One region of the Methylocystis echinoides genome, then DNA from elsewhere that is predicted to be linked to it. Evidence: riboswitches for the same ligand, from Rfam matches in the RefSeq annotation. Region 1 holds a riboswitch; each other region holds the start of a gene.

Evidence for each region. Region 1 has a riboswitch for cobalamin ahead of RVU70_RS21195 (TonB-dependent receptor). Riboswitches for the same ligand answer to the same signal wherever they lie in the genome.
Region 2: another riboswitch for cobalamin. It lies ahead of RVU70_RS00395 (TonB-dependent siderophore receptor); the one in region 1 lies ahead of RVU70_RS21195 (TonB-dependent receptor).
Region 3: another riboswitch for cobalamin. It lies ahead of RVU70_RS01230 (CbtB-domain containing protein); the one in region 1 lies ahead of RVU70_RS21195 (TonB-dependent receptor).

What each region holds. Positions count from the first base shown of each region.
Region 1 is NZ_CP156087.1:61,154-64,426, reverse strand. Features, by position in the region: gene RVU70_RS21205 (adenosylcobinamide amidohydrolase) at 1-393, shown strand, start outside; gene RVU70_RS21200 (hypothetical protein) at 475-942, shown strand; cobalamin riboswitch at 1,536-1,734, shown strand; gene RVU70_RS21195 (TonB-dependent receptor) at 1,852-3,273, shown strand, end outside.
Region 2 is NZ_CP156084.1:81,006-84,278, reverse strand. Features, by position in the region: gene RVU70_RS00395 (TonB-dependent siderophore receptor) at 1-1,894, opposite strand, end outside; cobalamin riboswitch at 2,015-2,214, opposite strand; gene RVU70_RS00390 (hypothetical protein) at 2,632-2,769, opposite strand; gene RVU70_RS00385 (FixH family protein) at 3,069-3,273, shown strand, end outside.
Region 3 is NZ_CP156084.1:242,210-245,482, reverse strand. Features, by position in the region: gene cobW (cobalamin biosynthesis protein CobW) at 1-760, opposite strand, end outside; gene RVU70_RS01235 (CbtA family protein) at 757-1,425, opposite strand; gene RVU70_RS01230 (CbtB-domain containing protein) at 1,445-1,627, opposite strand; cobalamin riboswitch at 1,676-1,869, opposite strand; gene cobO (cob(I)yrinic acid a,c-diamide adenosyltransferase) at 1,905-2,519, shown strand; gene RVU70_RS01220 (hypothetical protein) at 2,686-2,868, opposite strand.

The DNA.
Region 1 (3,273 bases):
ACTGCTGCAGGGCTCGGCACCGCGGCGAATATGAATAATCTTTGCATCGCTGAAGAGCAATTTCGCGACCTTGCCGTGGCGACGATCGCGACCGGCGGCGTCGACGGGAATGCGGCCCGCGCTGGCGATCCGTCGTCCTATTATGAGTTCAGCGGAGTTTTCGAGCGCTTCGGCCCTATTGGGCCCGACCAACATGGAACAATCAACGTTATGCTGGTCATCAACACGCCTGTGTCGGATGGCGCGCTCGTTCGCGCGGTGATGACCGCAACCGAGGCCAAAACGGCCTTGTTGCAGGAGTTGTCGGCGCCCTCGCGGCAATCATCACAGATCGCCACGGGAACTGGCACCGATCAGATTGCCGTGATGGCGCCCGCCGATGGACCGCTCTAGCTAACCTCAGCAGGACATCACAGTAAGCTCGGAGAATTAATCGGCCGTACGGTCCATCGCGCCGTCAAAGACACGCTCGCCTTGCAAAACGGTCTCACGCCAATCCGTCAATCTTCCTGCGCCCGATTGCTCGAACGCTTCGGCTGCCAGCCGGACACTTTGTTCGAAGAGATAAGTCGACGCTTGCCGGCTGCATTAGCGGCGCTGGCCCGGCAAAACGACCACGATCTGGACCGCGACCCATTAACTGTAGCAGCGGTTGCAGCTCTTGTTCATCTTCACGACCAGCTGTCCTGGGGTTTGTTGCCACAAACCTGTTGGCCCGATATCGCCTGCCGACACGGGGCCCACATCGCAATTGCTGTCGCCGGACGAACGGAACGGTATAAGGATTATTGTAATCGACTAGCCAGCACCTCCGGAATTTATGAGCCCAGCAATCTTGCAACGCTCGTGGCGACCGCGCTTGCTATGGGATTTATCGACAAATGGGACAAAACCCTCATGCGCCTTGACAACGTCGTGACAACGTCCGGATCAGCCGAATAGCGGGTCCGCCAACTTGTCCGTCGGCTTGCATTGCCACGGAGGTTTTCCCGGAAGGAACAGATACGCGACGCGATCGAGAGCGTCATTCTTACTTGTCATAAGGCCTGGCGTAAAAAGCGCTTTTGCGCAAGTTGAGTTGCAAAAGTAGGGACTTTGCTGCGCGTCTTGCTCCATAACTCCGAGTGAGCGCCTTCGGTGGTAAGGGCGGCAGGTTGCGGCATCTCCGAAGTTCCGCGTGCACAAGTATAGTATCGATTTCTGCCTTTTCCTGTCGAACCGACGGGGTGGGGCTTATGGACGCGGCGCGACTGGGCGACCGTTTCGGGGAATGACTCTCGGCCAACGGCAGGCAGCAAAGATCGGATTCACCGCATTTGATTTAATGCTCTTCCCGTTTTGCCAGGGGCGATCAAAGCGCAAGCAACTCGAAGCAGCGTCATGTTGTGCCTAGGTCACGACGAAAGCTTCCGCTCAAGTCATGGAGGCCCGGGGGTTCATTCGCCGTCGCGTTCACGGTTGATGCGGAATCGCAACGGTCCATCGAATCTTTGCGCTGCTCTTATCCATACGGCTTGACTAGTCCGCCTGCTACAGGCTTTTATGATCTCGATGGTTCCCTTCGGGGATCAAAACGGGAATTCGGTGCGCGCGAGAGCGCTATTCCGAGGCTGCCCCCGCAACTGTGAGCGGAGAGCCTTCGAGCCAATATGCCACTGGGGAAATTTCCCTGGGAAGGCGGCTCAAGGCGACGACCCGCGAGCCAGGAGACCTGCCATCATTCGTGGTCACGCGCGATAGCGTCGGTCGGGGTGCACCGAGGCGGTCGATCTCCATCTTGGGCTAGTTGTCGCCCATGATGGACTCAGACCTTTCGCAGTGACGGTCCACGTCTGCTGCGAGCTCATGCTTATGAAATCCCAATTCCCGAAAGCCCACAAAGACCGCAATTGCGGCGTCTTGCGGCGTGGCTCGCCCTTCCTACCCTGCGTCCTTTCTGTGATCTTTTCGGCGCCGGCTTTCGCCCAGGAGGTGCTGCCGGCGATTGAGATCGGCACGCCGAAACCGAGCCCCAATCGCGGCGCGAGCGGCGGCGGCGCCACGACGGGAGCGCCAGCGGCTATCGAACAGGCCGCTGATGGCAACGGCACGCAAATCGGGCCTGGGAACAACGGGCAAATTTGCGCCGATGGGATCTGCAATAATCCCACGTCCTACGCCGCGCCGATCGAGTCGCTAGGGACCAAAGTCAACACGCCGGTCATGGACGCGCCGGTCACGACCAAGATGGTCACCCAGCAGATGCTTCGGGATCAGCAGGTCATCACAATCGATCAAGCACTGAAAGACGTCAGTGGCGTCGCGTTCTCGGGGGGCGGCAACGCGGCGGTTGGGAACGCGTTCACGCAAATCATTCTTCGCGGCTTTCCGACACAAAACTATTTCCGCGATGGTTTCCGGATTGACAGCTTCGGCGTGGGTGGCTTCGGCACGTCCGCAGGAGTCGCCAGCGTCAATATGGCGAATGTGGAGAGCGTCGAAGTCCTGAAAGGGCCAGCCGCCATCCTCTATGGCGCGGTGGAGCCAGGCGGCATCGTTAACATCAACACAAAGCAGCCGCTGGATAAGCCAGCATTTTCATTGCAGCAACAGTTCGGTAGTTACGCCGCCTACCGCACGGTCCTCGACGCCACAGGACCCGTCACTCAAAACAAGGATCTGCTCTACCGCGTCATCATGTCGTATGAGAACGACGGGTCATTCCGTTCGCTCGATTACGCCACAAATTTTATGATAAATCCCGTCCTGCGATGGGATATTGACGGCGGCACCTGGATCAGGGCGTCCAGTCAATTTCAACGAAACAATATGAATCAAGATAATTTCTTCACCCCGTATTTCGGGATGTTCTCCCCTCTTTGGCTTGGACGCAGTTTCAACTGGGGGCCGAGATCGCCCTACAATCAGCAGGAGGACTTTACCGAAGTCACGTTTCATCACGACTTCAATAAAGACTGGTCGTTCCAGCAAACCGCCTTTGTGCAGTTATTTCAAAACAATATGCTAAACAACGGCGGTTCTTCCTTCATCACTGACTGCGTGACCCCTGGAAGCTCGTCCTGTTATTTACCTTACCCGCCTTACTATCCGCCGCTTCAAAACAGCGTCGTTCTGTTTAACACTTCTTCCCCGCTTAACACCAGGCAGGCGGAATATTCGACGCAGGCCAACCTGGTTGGCCATTTCGATACCGGGTTTCTCGAGCATACTTTGCTTTCCGGAGCCGACTACTATCGTTTGAATTTTAGAAGCTCTTATCTGTACACTGCCTAT
Region 2 (3,273 bases), on a different replicon from region 1:
ATAGCGATAACTTCAGTCCGGCTTCCTCTTGCGCGCCGGCGCTCGGCGGGGTCGGGTCGTTCGTGCCGTAGACCAGCTTGCCGTCGTAGTTCGGGCTGTATGATTCTGCATAATTTCCATAAAAACTGAGCCATTCCAGCGATCGCCACAAGACACCGACGCGCGGCGTAACCCTCTGGCTGACAAAGCGCGAGGTGCTGGCCATCGTGGCGACGTTGCACGGGATCGCAACGCCCGAACGCCAGTTCGACGAATACGGCCCGCAGAAATTCATATTGTCGGAGGCTCCGGTTCGGCTGTCGATATACTGCCAGCGGGCGCCGCCGAGCACGTGAAGGCCGAACGGCAGTTTGATCTGGTCCTGCAGATAGACGCCGTAATTGTCGGCGGATTGCCGTGTGGCGTTGTAGGGAACGAGCCCGCCGATGGGGGTCGGGAGATAGGGGGCGCCGAACATGGCGACCGTCCCGGGATACTGCGGGATCATGTTCTGACCGCTGAAGTTGTAACGATAGTAATCGGCTCCGGAAAGCAAAGTATGGCTGGCGTGTTCGCCGGTGTTGAAATGCCCGACGAGATTGATCGCCGTCGCATATTCCGCCTGTCTGTTGTCCGACGGATATGATCCGTAGTTCAGCAGGACATTGTTCGGCGAGTAGGTCTGATAGAAAGGAATGAAGTTGACCGAGGGCAGATAGCAGCTGGCGCTTCCCGGCGTTATGCAGTCTGAGATGGAGGTGGTTCCGCCATTGTTCTGCCAATTGGCATGCAAGAATTGCATGAACAGGGTCTGCTGGATCGACCAATCCTTGCTGAAGTCGTGATGCCAGGTCACCTCGCTGAAGTTTTGCTGCTGGGCGTATGGCGACTGCGGCCCCCAGTTGAAACTGCGCCCGAGCCACAGGGGCAAGAACATCCCGTAATAAGGAACGTAATACCAATCCTGATTCATATTGTTGTGCTGGAACTGCGTCGACGCTCTGATCCAGTTGCTGGCGTCGATGTTCCATCTGACGACCGGATTGACCATCATGTTTCTTGTGTAGTCGAAGCTGCGAAACGACCCGTCGTTCTCATAGGAGAGGATGAAGCGGTAGAGCAGATCCTTGTTGGAGGCGACCGGCCCGGTGGCGTCGACGACCGTGCGATAGGAGGCGTAGCTGCCGATCTGCTGCTGCACGGAGGCGGAAGGCTTCGCGAGCGGCCGCTTTGTGTTGATGTTGACGATGCCGCCGGGCTCCACCGCGCCGTAAAGGATGGCGGCAGGGCCTTTCAGCACCTCGACGCTCTCCACATTGGCCAGCTCGGCGCTGCTCGAGCCGGCGAAGTTGAGGCCGAAACTGTCGACCCGGAAACCGTCGCGGAAGTAGTTCTGCGTCTGAAAGCCGCGAATGATGATCTGTCGGAAGGAATTGCCCAGCGCCGCGTCGCCGCCGCCCGAGGTGGTCACGCCGCTGACGTTCTTCAACGCCTGGTCCAGCGTGATGGCCTGCTGGTCTTCGAGCATGCGCCGCGTGACCATCTTCGTCGTGACTGGCGTATTCATCACCGGCGTGTTGACCTTGGCGCCGAGCGACCCGATCGGCGCGGCATAGGACGCGGGATTGTTGCAGATGCCGTCGGCGCAAATTTCCCCGTTGTCGCCGGGACCGATTTCCGTGCCGCCGCCGTTGGCTTCCGCCTGTTGCCCGTCCGCGGTCGCCCCACTCGAAAAGGCGCTTCCCGCGCGCGTCCCGGTGGGCGTCGGCTTGCCGACTTCGATAACCGGAAGCGTCTCCCGGCCGAGCGCCGGCGAAACGAGGCCCGCGCAAAGGATGTAGGAAAGAAGGGACGGGCGACGGCGCGCGACGCCGTAAATGCCGCCATTGGCGGCGGTCGAGGAGAGAGTATGCATGAGCCGAGACTCGCAGCAACGTGGGCCGTCACTGCGAAAGGTCTTGTACTGCCGAATTAGCGCCTAAGGCGCGTGACGACAGTTTTGGACCGCCTCGGTGCACCCCGCCCGACGCTCTCGCGCGTGACCACGATCGATGGCAGGTCTCCTGGCTCGCGGGTCGCCGCCTTGAGCCGCCTTCCCAGGGTAAGTTCCCCAGTGGCTTTGTGGCTCTAAGGCTCGCCGCTTACAGTTGCGGGGGCAGCCTCGGCATAGCGCCGTCAGGCGCGCACCGAGTTCCCTTTTGATCCCCGAAGGGAACCATCGGCGGCAATAACGAAGCAGACCGAACACCATGTCAAGACATTTGTGGCCGGCCATAAAGGCGCCATCGCCGCGCGGCCATCTGATGCAGAGTCGTCGCCCTGCCGCGCAAACGGCGCCGATCGTCCCGTCCGCCGAGCTAGCAGACTTTCGCTGATTGACTCGAGAAATGTAGGACAGTTCGCGTTAAGTCCGATTTCCATCCCCGCTCGTGCAAGCGCCGGAGATCGGCGAAGCTCGCGCAGGGCATGCTCTGTCAAATATGCAAACGCCTCCTTTGCGCTGATGCGGCGAATTTCATCTCTGCAAAATCCCAGCGCACGCCAGCTTGGCTGGTCTGCACATCCTTTTCGAGACAATGACAAAGACTTTTGACGCAGGACTTGCCGTGCTAATCTGGAGTCCGTCCAGGGGTGTTTATGCAGCGAAGCTGGCTACGCCTTCTCGTCTGTGCCTTCGTCGTCGTCGCGGCTCTCGCGGCGGCGGGGACGAATGCGTTCGCCTCCCCGGACGCCCATCCCTGCGCAGAGATGGCTTTTGGCGACGGCGGGCATAATGGCCACGGCGACCATGGCGCGGTTCCAAGGCGCTGCGACTCGCTCGTCTGCGGCGCTGTTCAGTTAGCGCCTCTCGCCATCATCGGGAAAGCAATCGAGGTCCGCAGCTTCCGTGCGCCACCGCCGCGCGACGACGACGCGCGTCTTGGTTTCACCGGCCCACCCCATCTGCGACCTCCAATCTCCTGAACGCCGAGCAAATAGAGCCTCGGTTTTGAGGGCGCTGACCTGCGCTGCATCGTGCGTGCGCCCGCCTTTGGCGCCGAGATACCGTCCGTCACCGTGCTTCCGCTTGGAAGCAGGAGATCATTCTTATGAGCGCTTCTGTTTTGCGGCGAGTTGCAAGAGCTCTGCTTGGGTTGGGGCTTCTGTCGACTTCAACGCCCACGGTCGCAGACATCAGGGACTACGAGTTCAAGCTTGTCCGAGAGAAGGTCAAGAAGGGCCAAGCCGTCGTTGACGTTCGGCTGATTCATAAGCCCGACGATCGGGCGGTCTCGGATGCGGTTATCTTCGCCA
Region 3 (3,273 bases), on a different replicon from region 1:
TGTCGAAGTCGTCGTGATCGTGATCGGGCTCGGCGTCGTGATGCGAGGGGCGATTGTCGAGATCATTTTCCGCCGCCGCAGCAAGTCCGAGCAGCACGAGCGGATCGACCCTGCCTTCATGCGCGCGCACGAGTTTCACCGCCGCGCGCGCGCCCGACGTGAGACGCGCGGCCACCTCGCGCGCTTCATCTTCGTCGAGCAGATCGGTCTTGTTGAGGATGACGAGATCGGCGCAGGCAAGCTGATCCTCGAACACCTCTTCGAGCGGATTGTCGTGGTCGATCGTCTCGATCGCGGCGCGTTCCTCGGCGATCGCGTCAAGATCGTCGGCGAAGCGGCCTTCCGCCACCGCCTTGCCGTCAATGACGGCGATCACGCCGTCGACGGTCAGCCTCGAGCGGATCGCCGGCCACTCGAAGGCCTTTACCAGCGGCTTGGGCAAAGCGAGGCCGGACGTCTCGATGATAATGTGATCGGGCCGCTTTTCATGCGCGAGCATCGCTTCGATGGCCGGCACGAAATCGTCCGCCACCGTGCAGCACAGGCAGCCATTGGCGAGTTCGACGATATTTTCGTCGGGGCAATTCTCGACGCCGCAGGCGCGCAGAATGTCGCCGTCGACGCCGACGTCGCCGAATTCATTGATGACGAGGGCGAGACGACGGTCGCGGGCGTTCTCCAGCACGTGACGGATCAGCGTGGTCTTGCCGGCGCCCAGAAAGCCGGTGACGATGGTCGCTGGGATTTTCTGCGCGCTCATGCCGCCTCCGTTTCATCGCGTGACGAGAGCCGCCAGACGAGGCCGGCGAGCGCGCCGGCGAGCACCCAGCATGTCGCCTGCACTGCGAGCGACGCGGCGGCGAAACGCGCGGCGAGTTCAGCCGGAACCGTGCTTTCGGGCGCCGCCGGCGTCGGCCAGAAAAAATGCGGGGCGACGAGCATCGCGACGCCGAGCGCTCGGGCGACGACGGAGTCTCCCCGTAAAAGCGCATAAAGGCCCGACGCCGTCGAAACGGCCGTGGCGAACCACCAAAGCTGACGGCCCACAAGATCGGTCTCCGCCGCGCCGGGAAGCTGCGGCGCGAGGCCGAGGCTGGTGGCGAGGCCAGTGGCCGCGAAAGCGCAGGCGCCCCACAGCGCGGCGCGGCGCGGGCCGATCGCATCGCCCGACGCCAGCATGCCGGCGAGCAGGATCAGCGCATAGCCGATGCAGACGGCGACGGTTGCAACGCTCGTCGCCGCGGTGCGCCGCAGGCCCTCGAAAGCGGGCGCCGACTGTTCGGCGGCGTCACGCGCATGCTGCGCCGCCTCATAGACCTCGGCGGCGAGGATGAGGGGAGTGGTGGTGACATGCTGCAGGGCCGCGACAGCGAGTCCCGCAACAACGCCGGCGACGAGGCCGGCCGCCAGAAGGCGCGCGATCACGGGTCGCGTGGCGCGGCGATCAGTGACACGGGAAAGAGAGCGCGTGGCGCGAATCATGCGCCGCGTCGTGAACGCTCTGGGAATTGGCGAAGCCGGCGCCGTAGACGAGGCCGACGCCAAGCACAAAGGCGACGAAGGCGGCTTTGAGAACTTCCGCGCGCGAGGTTGCAAGCGAGCGGACGGCGGCGGTGTTGGTCGTCATGCGACGTCTCCCTGCCGCCCCACCGGCGGCGAAATGTTGCGACAGGCGATGAAGCATCGCCGCGACGGCAGGTCTCCTGGCTTCCGGTGCATCATCCGCGCCGCCTTCCCAAGCCTTTCGCTCAGTGGCCGATGGCGCAGCCTTCCCGGTTACAGTTGCGGGGGCAGCCGCGGTTTTGGGGCGTGCCCGCACCGCGTTCCCTGTTCGCCTTCTTGCGAAGGACCGTCGCGACCAGTCATATGCGTTGGTTCTGTAGACGTCAAATGAGGAGTCCGGCTTGACGGAAGAGGAAAACGACGCCGCGCGCCGCCACCGCGCCAAGATGGAAAAGCGCAAGGCCGTGCAGGACGCCGAGGTCGCCGGCAAGACCATCGCGCAACAGGGCCTGCTCATGGTCCACACCGGACCGGGCAAGGGAAAATCGACTGCGGCCTTTGGTCTTGCCTTACGGGCGCTTGGCCACGGCTGGAAAGTGGGCGTCGTGCAGTTCGGCAAGGGCCAGTGGCGCAGCGGCGAGCGCGAGATGCTCGAAAAGCTCGGCCCGGTGTCCTGGCATACGCTGGGCGAGGGCTTCACCTGGGAGACGCAGGACCGCGCTCGCGACGAAGCGGCCGCGCGCCGCGCCTGGGACAAGGCCTGCGAATTGATGGATGACCCCGACGTCCGCCTGCTGGTGCTCGACGAGCTGAATATTTCGCTGCGCTACGACCATCTCCCGCTCGAAGAGGTTCTCTCCCGACTCGGGTCGCGACGCGCCGACCTTCATGTCGTCGTCACAGGAAGAAACGCCAAGCCGGAACTGATCGCGGCCGCCGACCTGGTGACAGAAATGACGCTGGTGAAACATCATTTCTCGGCGGGCGTGAAGGCGCAGGCGGGGATCGAGTTTTAGTCCGACAGGCGCGTGCGCATGGCGTCGCGCCGCTCAAAAAAGGAGGCCGACGCTCGAGCTTGTCGAGACCGTCGGCTCCCATTTGCTCGACCACATAGAATATGGCCGACCCTGCAAAGACGAGACCGGGAGCGAAGCCCCCGGCAAGTCCATGGCAGGGGTATGATTACTGAACCATGCGAACGGTGCGGCCGACGCCCGGATCGGTGCCGTTGCCCGTACCGTTGGTGCCCTCGGGGGAGATCCAGTCCGGAACCCACGTGAGAGCGACGATGACGAAGCCGACGAAAGCGGCAACCCAGATCAGCATCTTGCCAATGTCGCCGGAGTTGTGAACGTTGACGGCCATGCGTTTTCCCCCTGTTGTTTTTTTACCAGAATGCTTGCCGCATCGAGGTAACCCTAGCTCGATTCAAAACGCTTGGCAATGCGCCTGTAAAACCGGTTTTTAAGGGTTCAAAATTGCCATATAAGCCAATAAGTTCATGGCATTAGACTGCGACAACAGGTCGCGGAGGAAATAATTTTTGCGTCGCAAAATTTAAAGTTTTCGCCCTCACGGGTCCTTTCCCGGCGGGCTGCTCGGGCGCGCGCGGGGGTCGGCGCGCAACCGGCGCGACGAGGCTATTGCTCCTTGGCTGCGCTTCGCCTATAAGCGCGCGCATCCCACAGGCGAAAGTCTCACGGCGTCTGATCCAAGACGTCGTTTCCGGTGGTCGGATTTCCGGCCCGTCCAAGCTTTCGCCGAGGCTCA